2 regions of the Pararhizobium sp. genome follow, and region 1 is predicted to be linked to the other one. Evidence: predicted binding sites of a transcription regulator. Region 1 holds the regulator's gene; the other holds the start of a gene.
The links. The regulator PhoB, encoded in region 1, activates phosphate uptake and scavenging genes when phosphate is short. The targets are predictions, from matches to a motif close to TGTCATNNANCTGTCAT.
Positions count from the first base shown of each region.

Region 2: a site for PhoB is predicted at 1,581-1,597, ahead of ACQY8Q_RS23945 (UDP-2,3-diacylglucosamine diphosphatase). Genes of this name have one in related genera too.

Region 1 is NZ_CBDIHY010000003.1:1,996,229-2,001,433, forward strand. It holds gene pstB (phosphate ABC transporter ATP-binding protein PstB) at 1-765, shown strand, start outside; gene phoU (phosphate signaling complex protein PhoU) at 844-1,554, shown strand; gene phoB (phosphate regulon transcriptional regulator PhoB) at 1,662-2,345, shown strand; gene ACQY8Q_RS15260 (VOC family protein) at 2,367-2,744, opposite strand; gene ACQY8Q_RS15265 (GcrA family cell cycle regulator) at 2,758-3,291, opposite strand; gene ACQY8Q_RS15270 (aspartate aminotransferase family protein) at 3,725-4,924, shown strand; gene argF (ornithine carbamoyltransferase) at 4,971-5,205, shown strand, end outside.
Region 2 is NZ_CBDIHY010000003.1:3,733,082-3,738,286, forward strand. It holds gene ACQY8Q_RS23940 (MFS transporter) at 1-597, opposite strand, end outside; gene ACQY8Q_RS23945 (UDP-2,3-diacylglucosamine diphosphatase) at 691-1,524, opposite strand; gene ACQY8Q_RS23950 (NADP-dependent malic enzyme) at 1,730-4,042, shown strand; gene ACQY8Q_RS23955 (LuxR C-terminal-related transcriptional regulator) at 4,215-4,952, shown strand; gene ACQY8Q_RS23960 (acyl-homoserine-lactone synthase) at 5,142-5,205, shown strand, end outside.

The sequences.
Region 1 (5,205 bases):
AACACTGTTCCCTTCAAGATGATCGGAAAGGACGTTTCGGTTTACTACGGTGAGAAGCGCGCGCTTTTCGATGTAAACCTCAACGTTCGCGAAAACACCGTCACCGCTCTGATCGGCCCGTCGGGCTGCGGCAAGTCGACATTCCTGCGGACACTCAACCGCATGAACGACACGATCGACAGCTGCCGCGTCACCGGCAAGATCACCCTCGATGACGGTGACATCTACGATCCGAGCATCGACGTCGTTGAACTTCGCGCCCGCGTCGGCATGGTCTTCCAGAAGCCGAACCCGTTCCCGAAGTCGATCTACGAGAACGTCACCTACGGTCCGAAGATCCATGGTTTGGCCCGCACCAAGGCCGAGCTCGACCAGATCGTCGAGTCGAGCCTCCAGAAGGCTGGTCTCTGGAACGAAGTGAAGGATCGCCTGCATGAATCCGGCACCGGTCTTTCCGGTGGTCAGCAGCAGCGTCTGTGCATTGCCCGCGCCGTTGCCGTCAGCCCGGAAGTCATCCTGATGGATGAGCCGTGCTCGGCGTTGGATCCGATCGCGACCGCCAAGGTCGAGGAACTGATCCACGAACTGCGCACGAACTACACGATCGTCATCGTCACGCACTCGATGCAGCAGGCCGCCCGCGTTTCGCAGCGCACCGCCATGTTCCACCTCGGCAATCTTGTCGAGGAAAACGACACCGACAAGATGTTCACCAATCCGGACGACCAGCGGACCCAGGACTACATCATGGGCCGCTTCGGCTGAGGATTGAGCTTGCCACCCTGCCGCAAGGGCAGGGTGGTGGTCTTCCAACCCGGATTGTGATCGCAAGGAAAAACAATCATGTCTACGCACATTGCTTCCGTCTACGACGAAGATCTGAAGTACCTGACCCGGCGCATCTCCGAGATGGGCGGCCTGGCCGAACAAATGGTGGCCGAATCCGTGCGCGCTCTGGTCAATTCCGACCTGGCGCTTGCCCAGAAGGTCATCTCCGACGATGCCATCCTCGACGAGGCCGAGCGCCAGATCGGCGAAAAGGCGATCGTCACCATCGCCAAGCGCCAGCCGATGGCGGCTGACCTACGGGAAATCATGGGATCGATCCGCATTGCGGCCGATCTCGAGCGGGTCGGTGACCTTGGCAAGAACAATGCCAAGCGCGTCATCGCCGTATCGACCGCCAGCCTGCCGCGTCAGCTGGCCCGTGGCCTCGAGCATCTGGCCGAGCTTGCGCTGGTTCAGCTCAAGGAAGTGCTCGACGTCTATGCATCCCGTTCCCCGGAAAAGGCCAACAGCATCCGCGAGCGCGACAACGAGATCGACGCGATCTACACGTCGCTGTTTCGCGAACTCCTGACCTACATGATGGAAGATCCGCGCAACATCACGCCCTGCACGCATCTTTTGTTCTGCGCCAAGAACATCGAGCGCATTGGCGACCACGCCACCAATATCGCCGAGACCATCTACTACATGGCGACCGGCGCGCAGCCTGTCGGCGAGCGTCCGAAGGACGATACGGCCAACACGGTCGGCGCGGTCGGTAACTGATCACGCAATAGGGTAAGTATATGCCTACGCAATAGTTGCGCGAGCGGCCGCTGGAGCCGCTCGGCAAGCCTTCGGCCAACCGGCCGGGCGCCAAGGAGCCAAAGTGAATGTTGCCAAGAATTGCCGTTGTTGAAGATGAAGAGGCGCTCAGCGTCCTCCTTCGATACAATCTTGAGGCCGAAGGGTTCGAAGTCGATACGATCAATCGTGGCGACGAGGCGGAAATGCGCCTGCAGGAACGCCTTCCCGATCTCCTGATCCTTGATTGGATGTTGCCGGGCGTTTCCGGCATCGAACTGTGCCGCCGGCTGCGCCAGCGCCCGGAAACTGAACGTCTGCCGATCATCATGCTGACGGCACGCGGCGAAGAGAGCGAGCGGGTACGCGGGCTCGCCACGGGTGCCGACGATTACGTGGTCAAGCCGTTCTCGACGCCGGAATTGATGGCGCGGGTCAAGGCGATGCTGCGCCGTGCCAAGCCAGAGGTGCTATCGACGCTGCTGAAATGCGGCGATATCGAACTCGACCGCGAGACCCATCGCGTCCATCGCAAAACCCGCGAAGTCCGTCTCGGACCGACCGAGTTCCGCCTGCTGGAATTCTTCATGGCCTCGCCCGGCCGCGTCTTTTCGCGCTCGCAGCTTTTGGATGGTGTCTGGGGTCACGACATCTATGTCGACGAACGCACGGTGGACGTCCATGTCGGCCGCCTGCGCAAGGCGCTGAATTTTTCCAACATGCTGGACGTGATCCGCACGGTGCGCGGCGCGGGCTATTCGCTGGAAAGCTAAGTTCCGTATGCGGAAGGACCGTCAGGCGTTGCCGAGCGGTTCGCCAATCTCGATGGCGTGGCCATCCGGATCATAAAAGCGGAAGACCCGCTGCCCCCAGGCTTGCGTCTCGATGGGGTGGATGAGGTTCACATTGCCGACGATGCGCTCGAAAAGCGCATCCAGATGATCATGTTCGAAATAGAGCAGGATATTTTGGCGGCCATAGGGCTCGGAAATGACAGACGGCTGTCCCCAGACCGTCGTTTCCAGGGATTTGCCGTCATGGATGGCAAATCCCGTTTCAAACATAACGAAATTGCCGAAGTCTCGGCTGACTGCCAATCCCAGTATCTCGCTGTAGAACGTCTTCGAGATGCCGATATCCCGCACGAACGGGATGGGATTGACGAACCGCACGACCGGCCCGGCCTCAGCGTGCCCGGCGACGCTCGCCGGACGGCTGGTACGCAAGCTTGGCGTGGAATGTGCAGTAAGGCGATGTATCCGGGGAATCGTTGCCGCAGAAGTGGAACTCTTCCTTCATCGGATCGCCGATCGGCCACTTGCAGGTGCGGTCGGTCAGCTCGGTCAGGACCAGGCGGCGCGACATCGGAATAACAACGTTATTGCCGGCCGGTGCTGCTTCCTGATCCTCGATCGCGCCGATTTCCACTTCTTCCTTCATAACGGTTGCACCGGCGGTGCGCGTCACGGTGCGGGTGGCGGTCATGCGCGATGCTGTGTAGTTCGGTGCGCGCGGGGCAGCGGACGGTGCTGGGCGTTTTGCACGTGCCGTTGCGGTGCTGCCGCCGGCCTTGGCGCGGCCCGGAAGGCAGAGACGGTGGACCTTGCCAATGACAGCGTTGCGGCTGACGCCGCCGAGTTGTGCAGCGATCTGGCTCGCGCTCAAGCCTTCGGCCCACAATTTCTTGAGTTTTTCGACCCGCTCGTCAGTCCAATTCATGGTCTTGTCTCCATTCCCAGCGTTGGTGATGGTCGAATCCTCCACCGAGCCCTGGATGTGATCCGAGGCTGAAACGCGATAACACTTTTGGTGACTAGGTCCGCCGCATGCGCTCTAGTAATTATTTCTTAACGTAGAGGCCGGGGGACTCTCTGACAAGAGTCCGGGGAATCTCACCGAATCAATTTCTGAGTTTTCCCCAACTTGCTTGCGATGCGTGGCATTTTTGCAAGGGTATCCGGCTAAAAAATTTGCCTCCGCTGTATAGCCGCGAATTGCCGGAAATCATGGGCTTTTGTTGACATCGCAGTGCGAAGTGAAGATAGTGCCTCTGCCGCCGAAAGGCGGCATTTTGATTTTTTACGGGCTGGTCACAGCCCTGTCGACGACGCCGATTATACAATTGCCGTGATGGTTTGAGGAGACATGCGCCATGGCCGATGCCACGCCGCTTTATGACACGTATGCACGCGCGCCCTTGCGGTTCGAGCGCGGCGAAGGCGTCTGGCTGATCGCCGAGGACGGTACCCGCTATCTTGATTTTGCTGCCGGTGTGGCGGTCAATTCGCTCGGTCATGCACATCCGCATCTTGTATCGGCATTGAAAGAGCAGGCAGACAAGGTCTGGCACCTGTCGAACCTCTATGAGGTTCCGGGCCAGGAAAGCCTCAGCCGCCGCCTGACGGAGGTGACCTTCGCCGACAAGGTGTTCTTCACCAATTCCGGTGCGGAAGCGCTGGAATGCGCCATCAAGACGGCGCGGCGCTATCATTTTTCCAAGGGCCAGCCGGAGAAATTCCACATCATCACCTTCGAAGGTGCGTTCCACGGCCGCACGCTTGCGACCATCGCTGCCGGTGGGCAGGCGAAGTACCTGGAAGGCTTCGGCCCGAAGGCGCCTGGCTTCTATCAGGTGCCATTCGGCGACATGGGTGCGCTGAAGTCCGCCATAACCGAAGAGACCGCCGCAATCCTGATCGAGCCGATCCAGGGCGAGGGCGGCATCCGCACGGTACCGAAGGAGTTCATGCAGGAACTGCGTGCCCTTTGCGACGAATACGGCCTGCTGCTCATCCTCGACGAGGTCCAGACTGGCGTTGGCCGGACCGGCAAGCTGTTTGCGCATGAATGGGCCGGTGTCACGCCGGACATCATGGCGGTTGCCAAGGGCATTGGCGGCGGTTTTCCGCTCGGTGCCTGCCTTGCGACCGAGGAAGCAGCATCCGGCATGGTCGCCGGCACGCATGGCTCGACCTACGGCGGCAATCCGCTGGCCATGGCCGTCGGCAATGCCGTTCTCGATGTTATCCTTGCAGACGATTTCCTGCAGAACGTCCGCGATGTTTCTCTGGTCTTCCGGCAGGGCCTTGCCTCGCTTGCCGATCGGTTCCCCGACGTTATCGAGGAAATCCGCGGCGAAGGCCTGATGCTCGGCATCAAGGCCAAGGTGCCGTCTGCCGATCTCTTGAAGGCCATCCGCGCAGAAAGACTGCTGGCGGTGCCTGCAGGTGAGAATGTCATCCGCCTGCTGCCGCCGCTCGTGACAACGGCCGAGGAAGCCCGTGAAGGCCTGGCGCGGCTTGAACGCGCCGCCGAACAGCTGACAGCGGAGCGACGACAGGCATCGGCCTGAACGACGCTTCGCTTACACGCTGAAAAAACACAGGACTTTGAATAGAATGGCCGGCACCAGACATTTTCTCGATCTTTCTGCCATGACGACAACTGACTTAAGGTCAATCATCGAGGACGCCCGCGTCCGCAAAGCCGACACCAAGGCCGGAACCGCGGAAAAGCCGCTGGCCGGCAAGATGCTGGCGATGATCTTCGAGAAGCCCTCGACCCGTACCCGCGTGTCCTTCGATGTCGGCATGCGCCAGCTCGGCGGCGAGACGCTGTTCCTGTCCGGTACTG
Region 2 (5,205 bases), 1.7 Mb from region 1:
CGACGGCCGGCGCGGTTTTCCAACGCGTGGGGCGATGAAGGTCAGGAGAATCATCAGGATGAAACCGCCAGCCATTGCAGGCAGCACCATCGAGCCGCCATACCAGCCGACCATGACGCCGCCCAGCATCGTTGCCCCGATGAAGGCGACGGAGCCCCAGACGCGCATGGTCGCATAATCGTAACCCCAACGCCGCACGCCGGTCAGCGCGATCGCCTCAACAATCGGCACATAGGGCGCATAGACGCCGCCCTGGATGGCATAGATGATCAGTACGAACCAGAAACTATGCGATACGAACAGCGCCAGTGCCGTCAGCAACGACAGCACTGCCGACCAGATCAGCACCTCGGCACGCTCGCCGATCCTGTCCGCCAAAAGCCCGACCAGAGGCGCCGTGATGACGCGCACGAACATCGGCAAGGCAAGGATGATGCCGATTTCGAAATCACTCAGCGACAAGGTGCTCAGCCAGACCGGAAAATACGGCATGGCAAATCCATTGACGACGAGCGGCGCGCAGAAGAGCAAGGCGATACGCGGCACGAAATAGCGCGGCGCTTCCTCGCGAAAGGGAGACGGAGATGAGGGAATCATGGAAGGACCTGACAGTTGCATCCATGATTTATCACGACGCCAGAGAACAGCGCCAGCCGCTAGTTTTCCCTAAAGTCGCAGATACCTGCGGTTTTATGCCGCCTGTTGCGAAAGAACCCGTGCCATCATCATTTCCACCTCGGCCGTGTCTTCACGAACCGCAGGAACGTTGCTCAATTCCCGCCAGGTGATCAGCTCCATGGTTCCGTCATGGTGCTCGGCAATTGCCGTGCAGCTTTCCACCCAATCGCCGGTATTGATGTAACGGATGCCGCCAATGTCTTCCATGACCGCATGATGGATATGGCCGCAGATGACGCCATCGGCATTTTCGCGGCGCGCCTCGTCGGCAACCACCCGCTGGAATTCGCCGATGAAGTTGACCGCATGCTTGACCTGCTGCTTCGCCCAGGCCGAAAACGACCAGTAAGGCATGCCGAGACGGCGGCGAATAGCCGCAAGCCCTATATTGATGACGATCGCCATGTCGTAAGCCCAATCGCCGAGATAGGCGAGCAGGCGGGCATTGCGGACCACGACATCGAATTCATCGCCATGCAACACCAGATATTTGCGGCCATCGGCAGCCTCGTGCATGTGGCGCTGGGCAACCTCAATACCACCGAAATGCACGCCCGGGAAATCGCGCATGAATTCGTCGTGGTTGCCCGGAATATAGATGATGCGGCTGCCCTTGCGCGCCTTGCGCAACAGTTTCTGGACCACGTCGTTGCAAGCCTGCGGCCAGTACCAGCTGCGCTTCAACCGCCATCCGTCGATGATATCGCCGACGAGGATAATGGTCTCCGCCTCAGTGACACGCAGGAAGTCGAGCAGGTAGTCGGTCTTGGCGGCCTTTGATCCCAGATGAACGTCGGAAATGAACAGGGTCCTGAAACGCCGGGGTTCTTGCTCTTTCTCGGTCATCGTGCCTCGCAACGGTCTATCGTGCCTCTCTTATGAGCCTTCAAAAACAGACTCTTGTTTCAGGAGGATGACAGCCTGTGGAACCACCCGTAACGCCGGAGAAACACCTGTTCCTGAAAACCGGGGATAAACGCCCGTTTCGAAACTGTACGGGACCGCCTTTTCATGCAAAAAGAGCCGCGACGAATAGTAGGGAATAAGAATTATGAGCACCGGCGACAAGGCCAAGACCCCAGCGGTTCCTGCAAGCGGCGACCTCGATGAACAGGCATTGTTCTTCCATCGCTATCCACGCCCCGGAAAGCTCGAGATCCAGCCGACCAAGCCGCTCGGTAACCAGCGCGACCTGGCGCTCGCCTATTCCCCGGGCGTTGCCGCCCCCTGCCTTGCCATCCGCGACGATCCATCGACCGCCGCCGATTATACGGCGCGCGCCAATCTGGTCGCGGTCGTCTCGAACGGCACGGCGGTTCTTGGTCTTGGCAATATCGGCCCGCTTGCCTCCAAGCCGGTGATGGAAGGCAAAGCCGTCCTGTTCAAGAAATTCGCAGGCATCGACGTTTTCGATATCGAGATCGACGCACCCGAAATCGACCAGATGGTCAATGTCATCTCGGCCCTGGAGCCAACGTTCGGCGGTATCAACCTGGAAGACATCAAGGCGCCGGAATGTTTCGAGGTCGAACGCCAGTTGCGCGAGAAGATGGATATCCCGGTCTTCCATGACGACCAGCATGGAACCGCGATCATCGTTGCCGCCGCCATCCTCAACGGCCTCGAACTGGCCGGCAAGGATATTGCCAAGGCCAAGATCGTCACATCCGGTGCCGGTGCTGCGGCCCTCGCCTGCCTCAACCTCCTGGTGACGCTTGGCGCCCAGCGCGAAAATATCTGGGTGCACGACCTCGAAGGCCTCGTCTATACCGGCCGCGAAGTCCTGATGGACGAGTGGAAATCGATCTATGCGCAGGACAGCGCCAACCGCGTTCTGGCCGACAGCATCAGCGGTGCCGACGTCTTCCTCGGCCTTTCGGCCGCAGGCGTCTTGAAGCCCGAGCTTCTGGTGCAGATGGCGGAAAAGCCGCTGATCATGGCGCTCGCCAACCCCAATCCCGAAATCATGCCGGAAGTGGCGCGTGCAGCCCGCCCTGATGCGATGATCTGCACCGGCCGTTCGGACTTCCCCAACCAGGTCAACAACGTCCTGTGTTTCCCCTATATCTTCCGCGGCGCGCTCGATTGCGGGGCCCGCACGATCAACGAGGAAATGAAGATGGCCGCCGTGCGCGCCATCGCAGCGCTTGCTCGTGAAGAACCGTCTGACGTTGCCGCCCGCGCCTATTCCGGCGAAACGCCGGTGTTCGGCCCGGATTACCTGATCCCCTCGCCGTTCGATCAGCGCCTGATCCTGCGCATCGCTCCGGCCGTTGCCAAGGCAGCTGCGGACAGCGGCGTCGCCAACCGGCCAATTACCGATTTCGGCGCCTATCTCGATCAGCTCAACCGCTTCGTCTTCCGCTCGGGTTTCATCATGAAGCCGATCTTCGCCGCCGCCAAGAATGCCCAGAAGAACCGGGTGATCTTTTCCGAAGGCGAGGACGAGCGCGTCCTGCGCGCTGCCCAGGTGCTGCTCGAAGACGGCACGGCCCGCCCGATCCTGATCGGTCGTCCGCAGATCATCGAGGCCCGCCTGAAACGCTACGGCCTGCGCATTCGTCCGGACGTCGACTTCGAAGTGGTCAATCCGGAAGGCGATCCGCGCTTCCGTGACTATGTCGATGATTATTTTGCGCTGGTCGGCCGCTTGGGTGTCATTCCGGAAGCAGCCCGCACCATCGTCCGGACAAACCAGACCGTCATCGGCGCCCTGGCTCTCCGCCGCGGCGAAGCGGATGCGTTGATCTGCGGTGTTGAAGGACGTTATAGCGCCCATCTTCGCGCCGTATCCCAGATCATCGGCAAGCGCGAAGGCGTCCTGGACTTCTCGGCACTCAGCCTGCTGATCTCGCAGCGCGGCGCGACCTTCCTCACCGACACCTATGTGACCTTCGATCCGACGGCCGAGGAAATCGCCCAGAAGACCGTGATGGCCGCCCAGGAAATCCGCCGCTTCGGCATTACTCCGCGCGCCGCACTGGTGTCCCATTCGAACTTCGGCTCACGGGATTCGGAAAGCGCCTTCAAGATGCGCAAGGCCATGCAGATCGTCCGCGAACTTGCGCCCGATCTCGAAGCCGACGGGGAAATGCACGGCGATTCCGCCATTTCTGAAGCTCTACGCCGCCGCGTCATGCCCGACAGCACGTTGACTGGCGAAGCCAATCTGCTGGTCTTCCCCAATCTGGATGCCGCCAACATCACGCTCGGTGTCGTCAAGACGATGACCGATAGCCTGCATGTCGGACCGATCCTGCTTGGTACGGCCCTGCCCGCGCATATCCTGTCGCCATCGGTGACCTCGCGCGGCGTCGTCAACATGGCAGCGTTGGCCGTGGTGGAAGCCTCGTACCCTGCTTAGTAAAAACAAAGATTGAGCCGGTTCAGAACCGGCTCAATCTAAATATAAAATTGGATTAAATTGCAATCTATAGTTTAGTGTACTAAAAATGCACAGTTAACCAAAGATTGCGCTGGACAAAGACTTCAAGCGTTATCATGCTGAAACCCTCAAAATAACAGGGTATTGCAGCATGGCTGACCAACAGGCATTCTTTGACCTGCTGGACATCATGGAGAACGAGGAACTCGTTGAACCAAAACGGTTTTTCGACCTGATGCGCAGCACGTTCAGCATTGCAAACCTGCTCTATCTGGACGTCGACGTCCTGACGGCGGGTTTTGTTATCCACAGACTACACCATACTTTCAGCGCGCGCAGTCTGAGGACCTATGTCGACAAGCGCTACCAGCGCATCGACCCGATCCTGCGCATGACGATGGGCGGTATCAGGCCCGTGGATTGGGCCACCGCGCGAAAACTGCACCCGGACAGTGAGCCGTTGTTTTCCGCAGCAGAACACCTTGGCCACGGTCTCGACGGCATCACCCTGCCGCTTGCTACCCCCACCCGGCGCCTGGCCTTTCTGGCAATCCAGACCGATGTATCCACAGAGGAATGGCCGGCCTACCGGCGGTGCCACCTGCGCGACTTTCAGTTGCTGGCCAATCTCTTCCACGCCTCCCTGTTGGAAAGCGACAGCAGGAAGGAACTCGCCGAGCAGTGCGCCAAGGCGCTGACCCACCGAGAAACCGAAGTGCTCGGCTGGACGGCCGCAGGCAAGAGCTATTGGGAAATCGGCACAATCCTCGGCATTTCAGAGCGCACCGTGCGCTTCTTCATGACCAACGCCCGGCGCAAGCTGAACGTCGTCTCCAACACCCAGGCCGTCGCCCAGGCCGTCCGGCGCGATCTCATCCCGACGTTTTGACTGCCCCGGCAAAGACCCAACTCCAATACACCCCACCCACCTCCTTTTTCTCCTGACGGGAGGTCCTCGCGGACCTCCCGTCAGGAGAAACATATCCGCGTGTATTAGAAACCTGTCACTACCGACAGTTATGCCGTATAACGATCCCTGACAGCATTTGCTCCTCGCATTCGATCACAGGAGCAGACAATGATCAGGATTTTCAACCACAACACCGGCAAGCAGAACCCGGGCGACCTAGACGCCATGTTCC